4 regions of the Streptomyces sp. NPDC003379 genome follow, and region 1 is predicted to be linked to each of the others. Evidence: riboswitches for the same ligand, from Rfam matches in the RefSeq annotation. Region 1 holds a riboswitch; each other region holds the start of a gene.

Region 1 (4,040 bases):
CTGACCGCGCTGTTCCGCGCCGAGACCGGGCTGAGCCCCAAGCAGGCGGCACGGCTCATGCGCTTCCAGCACGCCAAGGCCGCCGTGATCCGCGTGGTCGCGGCGGGCGGGCCGCCGGACCTCGCCCGGGTAGCCGCCGACACCGGTTACTACGACCACTCGCACCTCGTACGCGACTTCCGGCAGTACACGGGGGCGAGTCCCACGCGCTGGCTGGCCGAAGAGTGCCGGAATATCCAAGCCGGGGCGCACGGCGGGGGCGAAGAGTGGGAGGCATGAACACCACCGAGAAGCAGCAGCTCAGCACCAGCACCCCTTCGACCCTGCGGGAGCCCGCCGTCTGGCCGGCCCTGCAGGCCCAGGACGCCCCCGCGCTGATCGACTTCCTTGTCGGCACCGTCGGCTTCCTGCGCACCGCCGTCCACGAGGACGGCGACCGCGTCGCCCACGCCCAGCTCGACTGGCCCGAGGGCGGCGGCATCATGCTCGGCTCGTACGACCCCGAGTCGTCGGCCAGCGCCGATACCTGCGGAGAGCCGGGCACCTCCGGCGCCTACGTGGTGACCGACCAGGTGGACGCCCTGTACGCCCGGCTCACCGGGGCCGGCGTGAAGATCATCGGCAAGCTCGAGGACAAGCCGTACGGCAGCCGCGAGTTCGGCATCGCGGACCCCGAGGGAAACCGCTGGTTTTTCGGAACCTATCGCGGCGAGCCGGGGCCGGGTGGAGCCTGAGGGCACGCTGAGCCGGGGTCCGGCGGGCCTGAAGCACTCTGAGCCGGGCCCGGCGGAGCTGGAGGCACTGTGAGCCCGAGGCCGGGCGGGGCCTGAAGGCACTGCGAGCCGGGGCCGGGCGGGGCCTGAAGGCACTGCGAGCCGGGGCCGGGTGGATCCTGAGGGCACGCTGAGCCGGGGCCGGGTGGAGCCTGAGGGCACTCTGAGCCGGGGTCGGGCGGATCCTGAGGGCACGCTGAGCCGGGGCCGGGTGGAGCCTGAGGGCACTCTGAGCCGGGGTCAGGCGGAGCCTGAGGGCACGGCGGGCCCAAGGCCGGGCGGAGACTGAAGGCACCCTGAGCCCGAGGCCGAGCAGGGCCCGAAGGCACCGCGAGCCCGAGCCCGGGCGAAGCCTGAGAGCACAGCGAGCCCGAAGCCCGGCGCAGCCGAAGGCGCCGCGAGCCGAAGCCCACCAGGGCCCGAAGGCGCCGCAAGCCGAAGCCCACCAGGGCCCGAAGGCACCGCGAGCCGAAGCCCACCAGGCCCCGAAGGCACCGCAAGCCGAAGCCCACCAGGCCCCGAAGGCACCGCAAGCCGAAGCCCACCAGGCCCCGAAGGCACCGCAAGCCGAAACCCGCCAGGACCCGAAGGCACCGCAAGCCGAAGCCCGCCAGGCGGCAAGCGGCATGCGTCGAAAACGCCGCGTGATAACTTGCGCAAGCCAGTCAAACCCACACCTGGGCCAGGGAATCCGGTGCGAATCCGGAACTGACGCGCAGCGGTGAGGGGGACGGGCGGGGCCACGGCCACTGGGCGTCTCGCGACGCCCGGGAAGGCGCCCCGCCCGGCCGATCCCGAGTCCGAAGACCTGCTGGCGCCTCCGCTCGCACACCGGCCGGCGGAGGTCGTGACGCAGACCAGGCTCCGCGTATGAGCCGTGACACTCAAGGGATCGCGTGTCCTCGACAGTCCGTATATCCGCCCCGCACCTGCGTGCCCGGCGCCTGCCTGCCCCGCGCCGCACATCCGCCCCGCGCCGCACATCCACCACCCCGCGCTCTACCGCAATGCTCACGGCCGGAGCGCTCGCGGCGGCCGGAATGCTCACGCTCACCGCCTGCGGCAACGGCACCGCCCAGAAGTCCGCCGCCCCCGCGGGCAAGAGCGCCGACGGCTACCCGGTCACGGTCGCCTCCTGCGGCAAGGAGGCGAAGGTCGATGCCCCGCCCCGGCGGGCCGTCTCGCTCGACCAGGGCTCCACGGAGATCCTGCTCTCCCTCGGCCTCGCCGACCGCATGGTCGGCACCGGCACCTGGACCGACCCGGTCCTGAAGAACCTCAAGAAGGACAACGCGAAGGTGGAGCGGCTCGCCGACCGCTACCCCTCCCTGGAAAAAGTCCTCGCCAAGGAACCGGACTTCGTCAGCGCCTCCTTCCTCTACACCGTCGGCAAGGGCGGCGTCGCCGACCGTACGAAGTTCACCGAACTCGGCGTCCCCGTCTACGTCTCGCCCACCGACTGCGCGGGCAAGGACAACGACGGCGGCGGCGACGGCAAGCGCGTCAAGACCCTCACCATGGACACCGTCTACAGCGAGGTACGCGACCTGGCGAAGGTGTTCGACGTCGAGCAGCGCGGCGAGAAACTGATCGCCGACATGAAGCGCCGGGTCACGAACGCCACCAAGGACATCGACAAGGCCACCGCCTCCGACACCACGCTCCTGTACTGGTTCGCCAACTCCGACGCCCCGTACATGGCGGGCTGCTGCGGCGCCCCCGGCATCATCACCCGCGAACTCGGCGCGAAGAACGTCTTCGACGACACCCGCGAGGAGTGGCCCCAGATCAACTGGGAGACCGTCGCCGACCGCGACCCCGACGTCCTCGTCATCGGCGACCTCACCCGCAAGTCGCAGTCCGCCGAGAGCGCCGCGGCGAAGATCAAGTTCCTGGAGACGAACCCGGCGACCAAGAACCTGACCGCCGTGAAGAAGAAGCGGTACGTCCTGCTCAGCGGCCAGGCCATGAATCCGACGATCCGTACGGTCGACGGCATCGAGCAAGTGGCCGCCGGACTGCGGAAGTTCGGGCTCGCCAAGTGAGCATGGCCGCCCCCGCCCGGCAGGGGCTGCTGTGGCTGGCGGCAGGCTCCGCGCTCGCGCTCTCCGTAGCGGTCGCCGTCACCATCGGCCCCGCCGACATCTCGGTCCCCGACGTGTGGTCGGCGCTCGCCGCGCACCTCGGCTGGGGCGAGCCACGGCTCACCCCCATCAGGGACGGCATCGTCTGGAACCTGCGGATGCCCCGCACCCTGCTCGCCGCCGTCTGCGGCGCGGGCCTCGCGGTCTGCGGCGCGGTCATGCAGTCCCTGCTCCGCAACCCCCTCGCGGACCCCTTCGTGCTCGGGGTGTCGTCCGGGGCGTCCACCGGAGCGGTCGCGGTCCTCGTCCTCGGCGTCGGCGGGGGAGCGCTGTCGATCTCGGCGGGCGCCTTCGTGGGCGCGCTCTGCTCGTTCGCGCTCGTCCTGTTCCTGAGCCACACGCTCGGCGGCACGACGGACCGGGTGGTGCTGTCCGGCGTCGCCGCGATGCAGCTCTTCTCCGCCCTGACCTCCTTCGTGATCCTCACCGCGGGCGACGCGGAGACCGCCCGGGGCGTGCTGTTCTGGCTGCTCGGCTCGCTGAGCGGGGCGGGCTGGACGGACGTATGGCTGTGTGCCGCGGTTCTCGCCGTGACGCTGACGGTATGCCTCGCCCACGCCCGTACGCTCGACGCCTTCGCGTTCGGCCAGGAGGCGGCGGCGACGCTGGGCGTACGGGTGGCGCGCACCCGGCTCGTCCTGCTCTGCGTGACGGCGCTGCTGACGGCCGCGCTGGTCAGTTCGGCGGGCGCGATCGGTTTCGTGGGCCTGGTCCTGCCGCACGCGGCCCGCGCGTTCGTCGGCTCGGGCCACGCCCGGCTCCTCCCCGTCACGGCGCTCGCCGGGGCGGTCTTCCTGGTGTGGGTCGACACCCTGGCCCGCACGGCCCTGGACCCCCAGGAGGTCCCGGTGGGCGTGGTGACGTCACTCATCGGCGTACCGGCGTTCGTGGCGGTGCTGTACCGGACGCGGAGGGCGATGACATGACGTACCAGACGAGGCGCCGCGAAGAAGTGGCCGGAGCGACGGACGGCCTGCGCGCCGAGCGGGTCGCCCGTGAGGCCGGCGGCCGCCTCATCGTGGACGGCGTCAGCCTTGCCCCGCCGCCCGGCGCCACCGTCGGCCTCCTCGGCCCCAACGGCTCCGGCAAGTCCACGCTCCTGCGCATCCTCGCGGGCGTCCTC
Region 2 (4,040 bases), on a different contig from region 1:
CGGCCAGTGAGACGCCGTCGAGCAGGCGTGCGCCGCCGGGAAGGGTGTAGCCGACGTTCTCGGCGCGCAGCATCATGCCGACACCCCTTCGTGCGTCTGGCTCCTGCGCAGCAGCCACAGGAAGAACGGGCCGCCGGTCAGCGCGGTGAGCACGCCGACCGGGATGTCCTGCGGCGCGGCCACCGTGCGTGCGGCGAGGTCGGCGCCGACCAGGAACACCGCTCCCATCAGCGCCACCACCGGCAGCAGCGGGCGGTGGGCGGCGCCGACCAGCATGCGGGCGGCGTGCGGCACCATCAGGCCGACGAAGCCGATGGCGCCGCTGTACGCGACGAGGACTCCCGTCAGGAGCGAGGCGAGGACGAAGACGGCGGCGCGGAAGCGGGCCGTGTCCAGGCCGAGGACGGTGGCGCCCTCCTCGCCGACGAGCAGCAGGTCCAGGGGTCTGGCCAACGCGACCAGGAGCGCCGTGCCGACGGCCAGGACGGCGCAGGGCAGGGCGAGCATGTCCCAGCGGGCGCTGCCGAGGCCGCCGAGCGTCCAGTACAGGACTTCCTTGAGGTGGTCGGCGCTGTCCGCGGTGACCAGGATGAGGCTGGTCAGCGCGGTCAGGATGTACGAGACGGCGACGCCCGCGAGGATCAGGCGCCCGGTGGCGAATCCCCCGCCGCCGGTTCTCGCCAGGGCGTAGACGAGGACCAGGGAGATCAGCGCGCCCGCGAAGGAGGCGGCGGGGATGGTGACGGTGGTGGTGAGGGCGGTGCCGAGGCCGAAGATGCCGCCGAGCACGATCGCGGAGACGGCGCCTACGGAGGCGCCCGAGGAGACTCCGAGCAGGAAGGGGTCGGCGAGGGGGTTGCGGACCAGCGCCTGGAGGACGGTGCCGATGACTGCCAGTCCTGCTCCGACGGTGGCGCCCAGTAGGACTCTGGGGAGTCTTACGTCCAGGACGATGGTTCTGAACGGGGAGGGTTCTGCTCTGCCGCTCAGGATCTCCAGGACCTGGCCCGGGGGGATTCTGACTGAGCCGAGGGCCAGCCCGGCGACTGTCGCTGCCGCGAGGGCTGCGGTGAGGGCTCCGCAGATCAAGAGGTGCCGCCCCTTTGACCTCGGTGTGTCGCCCTTCGGGCTCGTCCTCAAACGCCGGACGGGCTGAAACCTGCCTCCCCCGGGCCGGAACGGGCGCCGGACGGGCTCTGTTTCCTGGCCCCTCACAGCTGTGCCGCCAGCTTTCCCACCGCCTTGGGTGCTCTTACTCCCGTCACCGCGTCCGACAGCGGCAGCACCGCGAAGCGCTTGTGCTTGATGGCCGGGACGTCTGCCAGGGCCGGGTCGTCGAGGAGGCGCTGCTTCTTCTGGGCGACCGTCGTGGCGCCGTAGTCGAGGATCACGATGATCTCGGGCCGGCGCTCGACGACCGTCTCCCAGGACGCGTCGCCGAAGGACTTGTCCACGTCGGCGAAGACGTTGCGGCCGCCCGCCCGCTCGACGATGTCGTTGCCGATGCCCCGGCCGCCCAGCGTGAACGCCGTCTTGTCGCCGCTGTCGTAGACGAAGACCGGGACCGGCTTCCCGGCCTTCGACTTCTTCTCGGTGGCGGCCAGTTCACGCTTCGCGCCGCTCACCCACGTGTCGGCGCGTTCGCGCACCCCGAAGGTGGAGCCGACCTCGCGCACCTCGCGGTACACGTCGTCCATCGTGACCGGGCGCTTCGCGCAGCCCTCGATGTCGAGGCGGCTGTCGATGCCGGACTTGGCGAGCGCGGAGCGGCTGCGGCCGTCGCCCGCGAGGAAGGCGCTGGCGTAGCCGCCGTAGACGAAGTCGGGGTTGGCGGAGAGCAGCTTCTCGTAGGAGGGGTACTCCTTGGCGAGCACGGGGACGGACTTGTACGCCTTCTCGTACTTCGGCAGGACCTTGTCGTCGAGGTAGGCGGTTCCGGCGAGGCGGTCGCGCAGGCCCAGTTCCAGCATCACCTCGGTGACGTGCTGGTTCATGGTGACGGCGCGCTTCGGGGGTGCCTCGTACGTCGTCTTCACGCCGCAGTTGGTGACGGTGTACGGGAATCCGGCGGCCTTGGCGGCGGGCTTCCCGGAGTCGTCGCCGGGTGAGGCGGAGCATGCGGCGAGCGGGATCAGCAAGGTGGTCGCGACGAGGGCGCGTATGGGGCGGGACATGGCGGGGCTGCCTCCTCCAGGGGATTTCCGCGTCCCCTGCGTGGTGTGGAGAAGGGCGGCAGGTCAGTTCCTGACTCCCCCGCCCCCGCGTGGGGTGGGGTCACAGTGGCGGGACCGTGCCGGGTTCGCACCGGCTTCCTGGCTCCTGCCGCCCTAAGAAGGTGGTCGGGGGTCAGTATGCCTCGACGACCTGCACGTCTTCCTCGGTGACCTCGCCGTCCACGATGCGGTACGAGCGGAACTGGAAGGGGCCCGCGTCGTCGGCGTCCGCGGTGGAGACCAGGACGTAGTGGGCGCCGGGCTCGTTGGCGTAGCTGATGTCGGTGCGGGAGGGGTAGGCCTCGGTCGCGGTGTGCGAGTGGTAGATGACCACCGGCTCCTCGTCGCGGTCGTCCATCTCGCGGTAGAGCTTGAGCAGGTCACCCGAGTCGAACTCGTAGAAGGTGGGGGAGCGCGCGGCGTTCAGCATGGGGATGAACCGCTCGGGGCGGCCGGTGCCCGCCGGGCCCGCGACCACGCCGCATGCCTCGTCGGGGTGGTCCTGGCGCGCGTGCGCGACGATCTGGTCGTGGAGGGCCTGGGTGATGGTCAGCATGGCAGTCAGGATAAGCAGAGGGCCCGCGCCGTACCGGAATGTGGTACGGGCGGGCCCGAATGCTGGACAGGTGCCCCGAGAAGGTGCCTGCGGGGCCGGTGTCAGTCCTTCTCGACCGGCTCGCTGTCGGAGGCGACGGCGGCGGGGTACTTGCGCTTGTTGAACGCGGCGGCCTGCGGGTCGCGGCTCTTGAGGATCAGGTAGGCGACCCCGAGGATCGCGGCCCAGACCGGAGCGGCGTACAGCGAGACACGCGCGTCCTTGTCGACGCCCATCATCACGATGACCATGCCGATGAAGAGCAGCGCGAACCAGCTGGTGTACGGGGCTCCGGGCGCCTTGAAGGTGGACTGCGGCAGCTCGCCGCGGTCGGCCATGCGGCGGTAGCGGATCTGGCTGGCCAGGATCATGATCCAGGCCCACATGCCGGAGATGGTCGCGAAGGAGACGACGTAGTTGAACGCCTCGCCCGGCCACTGGTAGTTGATCCAGACGCCGACCAGCATGAACGCGGCGGAGGCCGTGGTGCCGACCAGCGGCAGGCCGTTCTTCGTGAGCTTGGTGAAGAACTTCGGGCCCTGGCCGTTGAGCGCCAGGTCACGCAGCATGCGGCCGGTGGAGTACATGCCGGAGTTGCAGGAGGAGAGCGCGGCGGTGAGGACCACGAAGTTCACGATCGCGGCGCCGACGCCGAGACCCATCTTCTCGAAGGCCGCGACGAACGGTGAGACGCCGGGCTGGAAGTGCGTCCACGGCACGACCGACAGGATCATGATCAGCGCGCCGACGTAGAAGACGGCGATGCGCCACGGCACGGTGTTGATGGCCTTGGGCAGGACGGTCTTCGGGTCCTTGGACTCGCCCGCGGTGACGCCGACCAGCTCGACGGCGAGGAAGGCGAACATCACGATCTGGAGGGTCATCAGCGTGGAGCCGATGCCGTTGGGGAAGAAACCGCCCTGGTTCCACAGGTGCGCCACGGTCGCGGTGTCACCGGCGTCGGAGAAGCCGATGGTGAGGATGCCGACGCAGATCAGGATCATGCCGATGATGGCGGTGACCTTGACCATCGAGAACCAGAACTCCAGCTCACCGAAGAGCTTCACGGAGATGAGGTTCGCGCCGTACAGGATGACCGTGAAGACGAGCGCGTACGCCCATTGTGGGAATGAGTCGTGTGTCCAGTACTGCATGTACTGGGCGGCCGCTGTGACTTCCGTGATGCCGGTGACGACCCAGAAGAGCCAGTACGTCCAGCCGGTCACGAATCC
Region 3 (4,040 bases), on a different contig from region 1:
CATCTCGACCGGCGCTCTCAAGCCCAAGACGGCGGTGGCCATGTCCGCCGTGCTCAACCTCGTCGGCGCCTTCCTCTCCGTCGAAGTCGCCAAGACGATCTCCGGCGGCATCGTCAACGAGGACGGCCTCAAGACCGAGGTCATCTTCGCCGCGCTCGTCGGCGCGATCCTCTGGAATCTGCTGACCTGGCTGGTGGGCCTGCCCTCCAGCTCCTCCCACGCGCTCTTCGGCGGCCTCATCGGCGCCGCGGTCATGTCGATGGGCTGGTCCTCGATCAACGGCGGCACCGTCGTCACCAAGATCCTGATCCCGGCCCTCGCCGCGCCCCTCGTGGCGGGTCTCGCCGCGATGGTGGCCACGCGACTGACGTACCGCATCGGCCGCAACACCGACACCAGGGCGACGGCCAAGGGCTACCGCGCGGGCCAGATCGCGTCCGCGGGCCTCGTCTCGCTGGCCCACGGCACGAACGACGCGCAGAAGACCATGGGCATCATCACGCTCGCCCTGGTCACCGGCGGCGTCCTGAACCCCGGCTCGAACCCCCCGATGTGGGTCATCGTCTCGGCCGGTGTCGCCATCGCGCTCGGCACGTACCTCGGCGGCTGGCGCATCATCCGCACCATGGGCAAGGGCCTCACCGACCTCCAGCCGCAGCAGGGCTTCGCCGCCCAGACCAGCGCCGCGACGGTCATCCTTGCCTCCTCGCACCTGGGCTTCTCGCTCTCCACCACCCAGTCCTGCTCCGGCGCCGTGATGGGCGCGGGCCTCGGCCGCAAGGGCGGCGTGGTCCGCTGGTCGACCGCGAGCCGCATGTTCATCGCGTGGGGCCTGACCCTGCCGGCCGCCGGCCTGGTCGGTGCGGGCGCCGAGTTCCTCACCAAGCAGGGCCCCTGGGGCGTCGCGGTCACCGCCGCGCTGCTCATCGCGGGCTCGGCGGTCATCTGGGTGCTCTCGCGGCGCAACGCCGTCGACCACACCAACGTCACCGACGACGAGATCCGCCACGACGGCACCACCGCGGACGTCGAGCCCGCGGGCGTCGTGACCACCGCGATCGCCGCCGTCACGCCGCCCCCGACGGGCGCGATGGCCGCCGCGGACGCCTCCTCCGACGACCCGGTCAGGGCCACCATCTCGGCCCCGACCACGACCACGACCGGCGCCATGGCGGACCCCGCCAGGCCCGCGACGGTTTAAGGACACATCAGCATGAACATCGACTGGGCAGCTCTCGGTTCCGTCTTCGGAGTCAGCCTCGCCGTGACGGTGGCTCTCGTGGGCCTGTTCACCCTTGGCGTCGTCGGTCTCTCCAAGCAGGAGACGGCGTCCGCCTCGGGCGGCGGCTCCGCGGCCATGGCGCGCACCGGCGCGTACGCCTGCTTCGCGCTGTGCGCGGCGGCCGTGGCGTACGGCATCTATCTGATCGTCGCCTGACGGCAGAAGCTTCGGGTGGGGTGCGGGACGTGCGTGCGCGTCCCGCACCCCACCGTCATGTCCGGGGCCCCGCTGTGAGGCTCTGCTGTGGGGCTCCGCACACTCTCCCGCCGCAGGTCAACGGCGAGTTGACGGGCGTTCGCGGGGCGTGGTGGACTTCCGGGGCCAACTACGGCGGCAGAAGAGGAAGCCGGTGCGAATCCGGCGCGGTCCCGCCACTGTCACCGGGAAACCGTCCCCGACGCTCCCGTCAGCCAGGAACTCTCGCCGCCGATCACGTCGAACCAGGGCGCGGACACCCTGAGTGAGGACATATCGCCATGCGCGGCCGCCCACTGCCGGACCAGTTCCCGAGCGTCAGCTCCCTCCTCGGCACAGCGGTCGGCTGAGCCCATGAGTGCCGATCGCGACTTCGCGTACGGCGCCGCCGCCGGCCTCCTCGGTGACCTGCTGCTCGGCGATCCCCGCCGGGGCCATCCGGTCGCCGCGTTCGGGCGTGCGGCGGGTGCCGTCGAGCGGGTGCTGTGGCGGGACCACCGCGGGTGGGGCGCGCTGCACGCCGTGGTGTGCGCCGGGGGCGCGGCGGGTGCCGCCGCGCTCGCCTCCCGACTTGTACGCCGCTGCCCCACCGCGTCCATCGCGCTGACCGCCGCCGCCACCTGGGCCGTCGTCGGCGGGACCTCGCTCGGGCGGGAGGCGCGGGCCATCGGCGGCGCGCTCGAAGCCGGGGACATCGAGGTGGCCAGGGAGCGGCTGCCGCATCTGTGCGGACGGGACCCGCAGGCGCTGGACGCCGACGGGATCGCGCGGGCCGTCGTCGAGTCCGTCGCCGAGAACACCTCGGACGCGGTGGTCGGGGCGCTGGTGTGGGGCGCCGTCGGCGGAGTGCCCGGGCTTGTCGCCTTCCGCGCCGTGAACACCCTGGACGCCATGGTCGGGCACAAGTCGCCCACGTACCGGCGGTACGGGTGGGCTTCCGCACGGCTCGACGACGTCTTCGGGTGGCCCGGAGCGCGGCTCACGGCGGGCCTCGCGGCGCTGGCCGGGGATTCGCCCCGGGGCGCCCTGCGGGCCTGGCGCGCGGACGCCGCCAAGCACCCGAGCCCCAACGCCGGTCCCGTCGAGGCCGCCTTCGCGGGCGCCCTCGGCGTACGGCTCGGCGGGACCCTCTCGTACGCGGGGCGGGTCGAGCACCGGCCCGTCCTGAACGCGGACGGACGGGACGTCGACGTCGCGGACATCGAGCGGGCCGCGAAACTCTCCCGCCGGGTCGGCTGGCTTGCGCTGGGCGTCGCGGTGGGCGCGCGGGAAGTACTCCGTCGGTCACGGTCAAGGAGAACCCCGTGAAGAAGCTCATGAGTGGTGGACTACTGGTCGCCGGGACCACCTCGGACGCCGGGAAGAGCGTCGTCACCGCGGGGATCTGCCGGTGGCTGGCCCGCAAGGGCGTCGCCGTCGCGCCGTTCAAGGCGCAGAACATGTCCCTCAACTCCTTCGTCACCCGCGAGGGCGCCGAAATCGGCCGGGCGCAGGCCATGCAGGCGCAGGCCGCCCGCGTCGAGCCGAGCGCCCTGATGAATCCCGTACTGCTCAAGCCGGGCAGCGACCGGTCGAGTCAGGTCGTACTCATGGGCAAGCCGGTGGGCGAGATGAGCGCGCGCGGGTTCTTCGGGGGGCCTGGGGGGTCGTCCCCCGGGGAAAGGCTGCACGGGGGGCGCCAGGCGGCGCTGCTCGACACCGTCGTGGGGTGCCTCGAAGAACTCCGGGGCAGCTACGACGCCGTGATCTGTGAGGGCGCGGGCAGCCCCGCCGAGATCAATCTGCGGCGCACCGACATCGTGAACATGGGCATCGCGCGGGCCGCCCGCTTCCCCGTCCTTGTGGTCGGGGACATCGACCGGGGCGGGGTGTTCGCCTCCTTCTTCGGGACGACGGCGCTGCTGAGCGCGGCCGACCAGGAGCTGGTGGCCGGGTATCTCGTCAACAAGTTCCGCGGCGACGTCTCGCTCCTCGAACCGGGGCTCGACATGCTGCACGGCCTCACCGGGCGGCGCACGTACGGCGTGCTGCCGTTCCAGCACGGGCTCGGCATCGACGAGGAGGACGGCCTCCGGGTCTCCCTGCGGGGCGCGGTCCGCGAGTCCGTGGTCGCGCCGCCCGTCGGCGAGGACGTGCTGCGGGTCGCCGTGTGCGCGGTGCCGCTGATGTCCAACTTCACGGACGTGGACGCGCTGGCCGCCGAGCCGGGCGTCGTCGTGCGGTTCGTGGACCGGGCCGAGGAGCTCGTCGACGCGGACCTCGTGGTCGTACCGGGCACGCGCGGGACCGTAAGGGCGCTTGAGTGGCTGCGGGAGCGCGGTCTTGCCGCCGCCCTCGCGCGCCGCGCCGCCGAGGGGCGGCCGGTGCTCGGGATCTGCGGCGGCTTCCAGCTCCTCGGCGAGCACATCGAGGACGAGGTCGAGTCGCGGGCGGGCTCCGTGGACGGGCTCGGGCTGCTGCCGGTGCGGGTGCGGTTCGCCCGCGAGAAGACCCTGGCGCGGCCGGTGGGCGAGGCCCTCGGGGAACCGGTCGAGGGATACGAGATCCATCATGGCGTGGCCGA
Region 4 (4,040 bases), on a different contig from region 1:
GGCGACCTCTACACCGCGTACACCTTCGTGGCCGTCCCGGCGGCGATCTACGCGGCGGGCGCGGCCGGGTTCTTCGCGGTGCCGTACACGATCCTCGTCTATCCGCTGATCTTCACCTTCCTGCCGCGCCTGTGGTCGGTCTCGCACAAGCACGGCTATGTGACGACCTCCGACTTCGTGCGCGGGCGCTTCGGCTCGAAGGGGCTCTCGCTGGCCGTCGCGGTCACCGGCATCCTCGCCACGATGCCCTACATCGCGCTCCAACTGGTCGGCATCCAGGCGGTCCTCGACGTCATGGGCGTCGGCGGCGGCCCGGACACCCACTGGTTCATCAAGGACCTGCCGCTCCTGATCGCCTTCGCGGTGCTCGCCGCGTACACCTACTCGTCGGGGCTGCGCGCGCCCGCGCTGATCGCGTTCGTGAAGGACGGCCTGATCTATCTCGTCATCATCGTCGCGATCATCTACATACCGATCAAGCTCGGCGGCTTCGACGAGATCTTCGCCAAGGCCGGTGACGCCTTCGCGCAGACCAACCCGGCGACCGACAAGCCGCGCGGCGCCCTCGCGCCCGCCGAGGCCGGGCAGTGGACGTACGCGACGCTCGCGCTCGGCTCGGCCCTCGCGCTCTTCATGTACCCGCACTCGATCACGGCGACCCTCTCCTCCAAGAGCCGCGACGTGATCCGCCGCAACACCACCATCCTGCCGCTGTACTCGCTGATGCTCGGCCTGCTCGCGCTGCTCGGCTTCATGGCGATCGCGGCCGGGATCAAGGTGGACAACGGCCAGTTGGCGATCCCGCAGCTCTTCGAGACCATGTTCCCGGACTGGTTCACGGGCGTGGCCTTCGCGGCCATCGGCATCGGCGCGCTGGTCCCGGCGGCCATCATGTCGATCGCGGCCGCGAACCTCTTCACCCGGAACATCTACAAGGACTTCATCAAGCCCGACGCGACGCCCGCGCAGGAGACCAAGGTCTCCAAGATGGTCTCGCTCATGGTGAAGGTCGGCGCGCTCGCCTTCGTCCTCACCATGGACAAGACCGTCGCGATCAACTTCCAGCTGCTCGGCGGCATCTGGATCCTCCAGACGATGCCCGCGCTGGTCGGCGGCCTGTTCACACGCTGGTTCCACCGCTGGGCGCTGCTCGCGGGCTGGGCGGTCGGCATGGTCTACGGCACGCTGGCCGCGTACGGCGTCGCCTCGCCGACGCAGAAGCACTTCGGCGGCTCCTCCGACACGATCCCGGGCATCGGCGAGATCGGCTACATCGGCCTCACCGCGTTCGTCCTGAACGTCGTCGTGACCGTGGTCCTCACCTTCGTCCTCAGGGCGCTGAAGGCGCCGGACGGCATCGACGAGACCTCCCCCGAGGACTACACCGCGGACGCGGGCGACCCCGGCGTCGTCCAGGAACTGCCGAAGGCGACGGCGGGCGCCGGGCACTGAGCCTCTCCCCGTCACGACGTGGGCCGCCGGAAAAACCGGCGGCCCTCTGTCGTACCCGTGTTGCACACTGCGCGGCATGGACATCACGATCAGACACGCACACCCCGAGGAGTACGAGGCGCTCGGCGCCCTCACCGCGCAGGCCTATCTCGACGGCGGGCACCTGGACTTCGGGGCCGAGGACCCCTATCTCGCGGTGCTGCGCGACGTGGCGGCGCGCGCGGCCGACGCCGACATCCTGGTGGCCGCCGCGGACGGGAGGATACTCGGCTGCGTCACCTACGTCCCGTCCGGCGGGCCGATGGCGGACATCGCGCGCGAGAACCAGGCCGAGATACGGATGCTGGCCGTCTCTCCCGAGGCGCGCGGCCGGGGCGCCGGCGAGACGCTCGTACGCGAGTGTGTGCGGCGCGCCAAGGACGCGGGCCGCACCGGGCTCGTCCTGTCCACGCAGACGTCGATGCACGCCGCCCACCGGCTGTACGAGCGCATCGGCTTCGTACGGACACCCGAGCGCGACTGGAGGCCGATCGAGACGGTACCGCTGCTGACGTACGAGCTGAGGCTCTAGGCACACCCCTCCGGGCACCGCCCCTCCAAGCAACACTCCTCCAAGCACCGCCCCTGCGAGCCGACACAAGATGTGGGCCCGCTTCAGAGACCCGGCACAAGATGTATGCTCGTGCTCGCTGTCGCCGCAGGGGAATCCGGTGCAAGTCCGGAACTGTCCCGCAACGGTGCATGTGTACGTATTTGGCGTACGCGGAGTCCGAGGACCTGTCGACAGCGCACCCGTGCCGTCCGGCCCGGGTGCCGACCGTCCGGGCCTCGTGGAGTGGGCCGGTGGACGCGGTACGCCGCCCTGCCCGGGTGCGCCCGTGTGCCCTTCCCTCCCCTGGCCCAGAGCCGAGCGAGGGAGTGCCCCACGTGACCATCGCGCCTGCCGAACCCGCGTCAGTGCCGTCGACGCCGACGCCGATGCCGACCACCCAGGGTGCCGAGGGAACCGACGGACCAGGGGCCGCGCTGCTGCGCACCCTGACCGACCTCACCGCCGACCTTCCCGACGCCGACCCCGGCCGGGTCGCCGCCGCCGCGCTGCGGGGCCGGTCCGCGAAGGCCGCCGCCGAGATCACCGCGGAGCTGCGGGAACTGGCGACCGAGGCGGCCGCGGGGCTCATCTCCGAGGACCCGGCGTACTCGAAGCTGGCGGCCAGGCTCCTGTCGATCGGCATCCGCGAGGAGGCGGCGACGCAGGACGTGCGCTCCTTCACCGACTCCATCGCGGTCGGCCACCGCGAGGGCCTGATCGCCGACCGCACGGCGTCCTTCGTGACGGAGCACGCGGCCCGGCTCGACGCGCTGGTGGACGCCGCGCTCGCCGACGGCGCCGACTTCCGCTTCGAGTACTTCGGTCTGCGCACCCTGCACAGCCGCTATCTGCTGCGCCACCCGATCACCCGGCAGGTCATCGAGACCCCGCAGCACTTCATGCTGCGCGTCGCGAGCGGCCTCGCGGAGGACGGCAGCGAGCGCGCCCTGGACGAGGTGGCGGCGCTGTACCGCCTGATGAGCCGCCTGGACTACCTGCCGTCGTCGCCGACGCTCTTCAACTCCGGCACCCGCCACCCGCAGATGTCCTCCTGCTACCTCCTCGACTCCCCGCTGGACGAGCTGGACTCGATCTACGACCGCTACCACCAGGTCGCGCGGCTCTCCAAGCACGCGGGCGGCATCGGACTCTCGTACTCCCGCATCCGTTCCCGTGGCTCGCTGATCCGTGGCACGAACGGGCACTCCAACGGCATCGTGCCGTTCCTGAAGACCCTGGACGCCTCGGTCGCCGCCGTGAACCAGGGCGGCCGGCGCAAGGGCGCGGCCGCGGTCTACCTGGAGACCTGGCACTCCGACATCGAGGAGTTCCTGGAGCTGCGCGACAACACCGGTGAGGACGCGCGCCGCACGCACAACCTCAACCTCGCGCACTGGATCCCGGACGAGTTCATGCGCCGGGTCGCCGCCGACCAGGACTGGTCGCTGTTCTCCCCGGCCGACGTGCCCGACCTCGTCGACCTGTGGGGCGAGCAGTTCGACGCCGCCTACCGCGGGGCGGAGGCCGCCGGGCTCGCGAAGAAGACCATCCCGGCCCGGGAGCTGTACGGCCGCATGATGCGCACCCTCGCGCAGACCGGCAACGGCTGGATGACGTTCAAGGACGCCGCCAACCGCACCGCCAACCAGACGGCGGAGCCGGGCCACACCGTGCACTCCTCCAATCTCTGCACGGAGATCCTGGAGGTCACGGACGACGGCGAGACGGCCGTCTGCAACCTCGGCTCGGTCAATCTCGGCGCGTTCGTGGACGCCGCCGCCGGTGACATCGACTGGGAGCGGCTCGACGAGACCGTCCGTACCGCCGTCACCTTCCTCGACCGCGTCGTCGACATCAACTTCTACCCGACCGAGCAGGCCGGGCGCTCCAACGCCAAGTGGCGCCCGGTGGGCCTCGGCGCGATGGGCCTCCAGGACGTCTTCTTCCAGTTGAAGCTGCCCTTCGACTCCCCCGAGGCGCGCGCCCTTTCCACCCG

Evidence for each region. A riboswitch is a leader RNA that binds a small molecule or an ion and turns the genes downstream of it on or off. The one in region 1 is predicted to bind cobalamin.
Region 2: it holds a riboswitch for cobalamin, as region 1 does, so the genes downstream of both, ACWDVB_RS03290 (ABC transporter substrate-binding protein) here and ACWDVB_RS11560 (ABC transporter substrate-binding protein) in region 1, are expected to answer to the same signal.
Region 3: it holds a riboswitch for cobalamin, as region 1 does, so the genes downstream of both, ACWDVB_RS28570 (cobalamin biosynthesis protein) here and ACWDVB_RS11560 (ABC transporter substrate-binding protein) in region 1, are expected to answer to the same signal.
Region 4: it holds a riboswitch for cobalamin, as region 1 does, so the genes downstream of both, ACWDVB_RS10965 (ribonucleoside-diphosphate reductase subunit alpha) here and ACWDVB_RS11560 (ABC transporter substrate-binding protein) in region 1, are expected to answer to the same signal.

What each region holds. Positions count from the first base shown of each region.
Region 1 is NZ_JBSFRK010000010.1:5,064-9,103, reverse strand. Features, by position in the region: gene ACWDVB_RS11570 (helix-turn-helix domain-containing protein) at 1-279, shown strand, start outside; gene ACWDVB_RS11565 (VOC family protein) at 276-734, shown strand; cobalamin riboswitch at 1,419-1,603, shown strand; gene ACWDVB_RS11560 (ABC transporter substrate-binding protein) at 1,781-2,818, shown strand; gene ACWDVB_RS11555 (FecCD family ABC transporter permease) at 2,821-3,843, shown strand; gene ACWDVB_RS11550 (ABC transporter ATP-binding protein) at 3,840-4,040, shown strand, end outside.
Region 2 is NZ_JBSFRK010000002.1:160,698-164,737, forward strand. Features, by position in the region: gene ACWDVB_RS03280 (ABC transporter ATP-binding protein) at 1-76, opposite strand, end outside; gene ACWDVB_RS03285 (FecCD family ABC transporter permease) at 73-1,089, opposite strand; gene ACWDVB_RS03290 (ABC transporter substrate-binding protein) at 1,212-2,174, opposite strand; cobalamin riboswitch at 2,219-2,338, opposite strand; gene ACWDVB_RS03295 (Mov34/MPN/PAD-1 family protein) at 2,347-2,769, opposite strand; gene ACWDVB_RS03300 (amino acid permease) at 2,871-4,040, opposite strand, start outside.
Region 3 is NZ_JBSFRK010000034.1:44,269-48,308, forward strand. Features, by position in the region: gene ACWDVB_RS28560 (anion permease) at 1-1,201, shown strand, start outside; gene ACWDVB_RS28565 (hypothetical protein) at 1,214-1,438, shown strand; cobalamin riboswitch at 1,574-1,724, shown strand; gene ACWDVB_RS28570 (cobalamin biosynthesis protein) at 1,832-2,785, shown strand; gene ACWDVB_RS28575 (cobyric acid synthase) at 2,794-4,040, shown strand, end outside.
Region 4 is NZ_JBSFRK010000009.1:100,214-104,253, reverse strand. Features, by position in the region: gene mctP (monocarboxylate uptake permease MctP) at 1-1,452, shown strand, start outside; gene ACWDVB_RS10970 (GNAT family N-acetyltransferase) at 1,529-2,023, shown strand; cobalamin riboswitch at 2,129-2,251, shown strand; gene ACWDVB_RS10965 (ribonucleoside-diphosphate reductase subunit alpha) at 2,380-4,040, shown strand, end outside.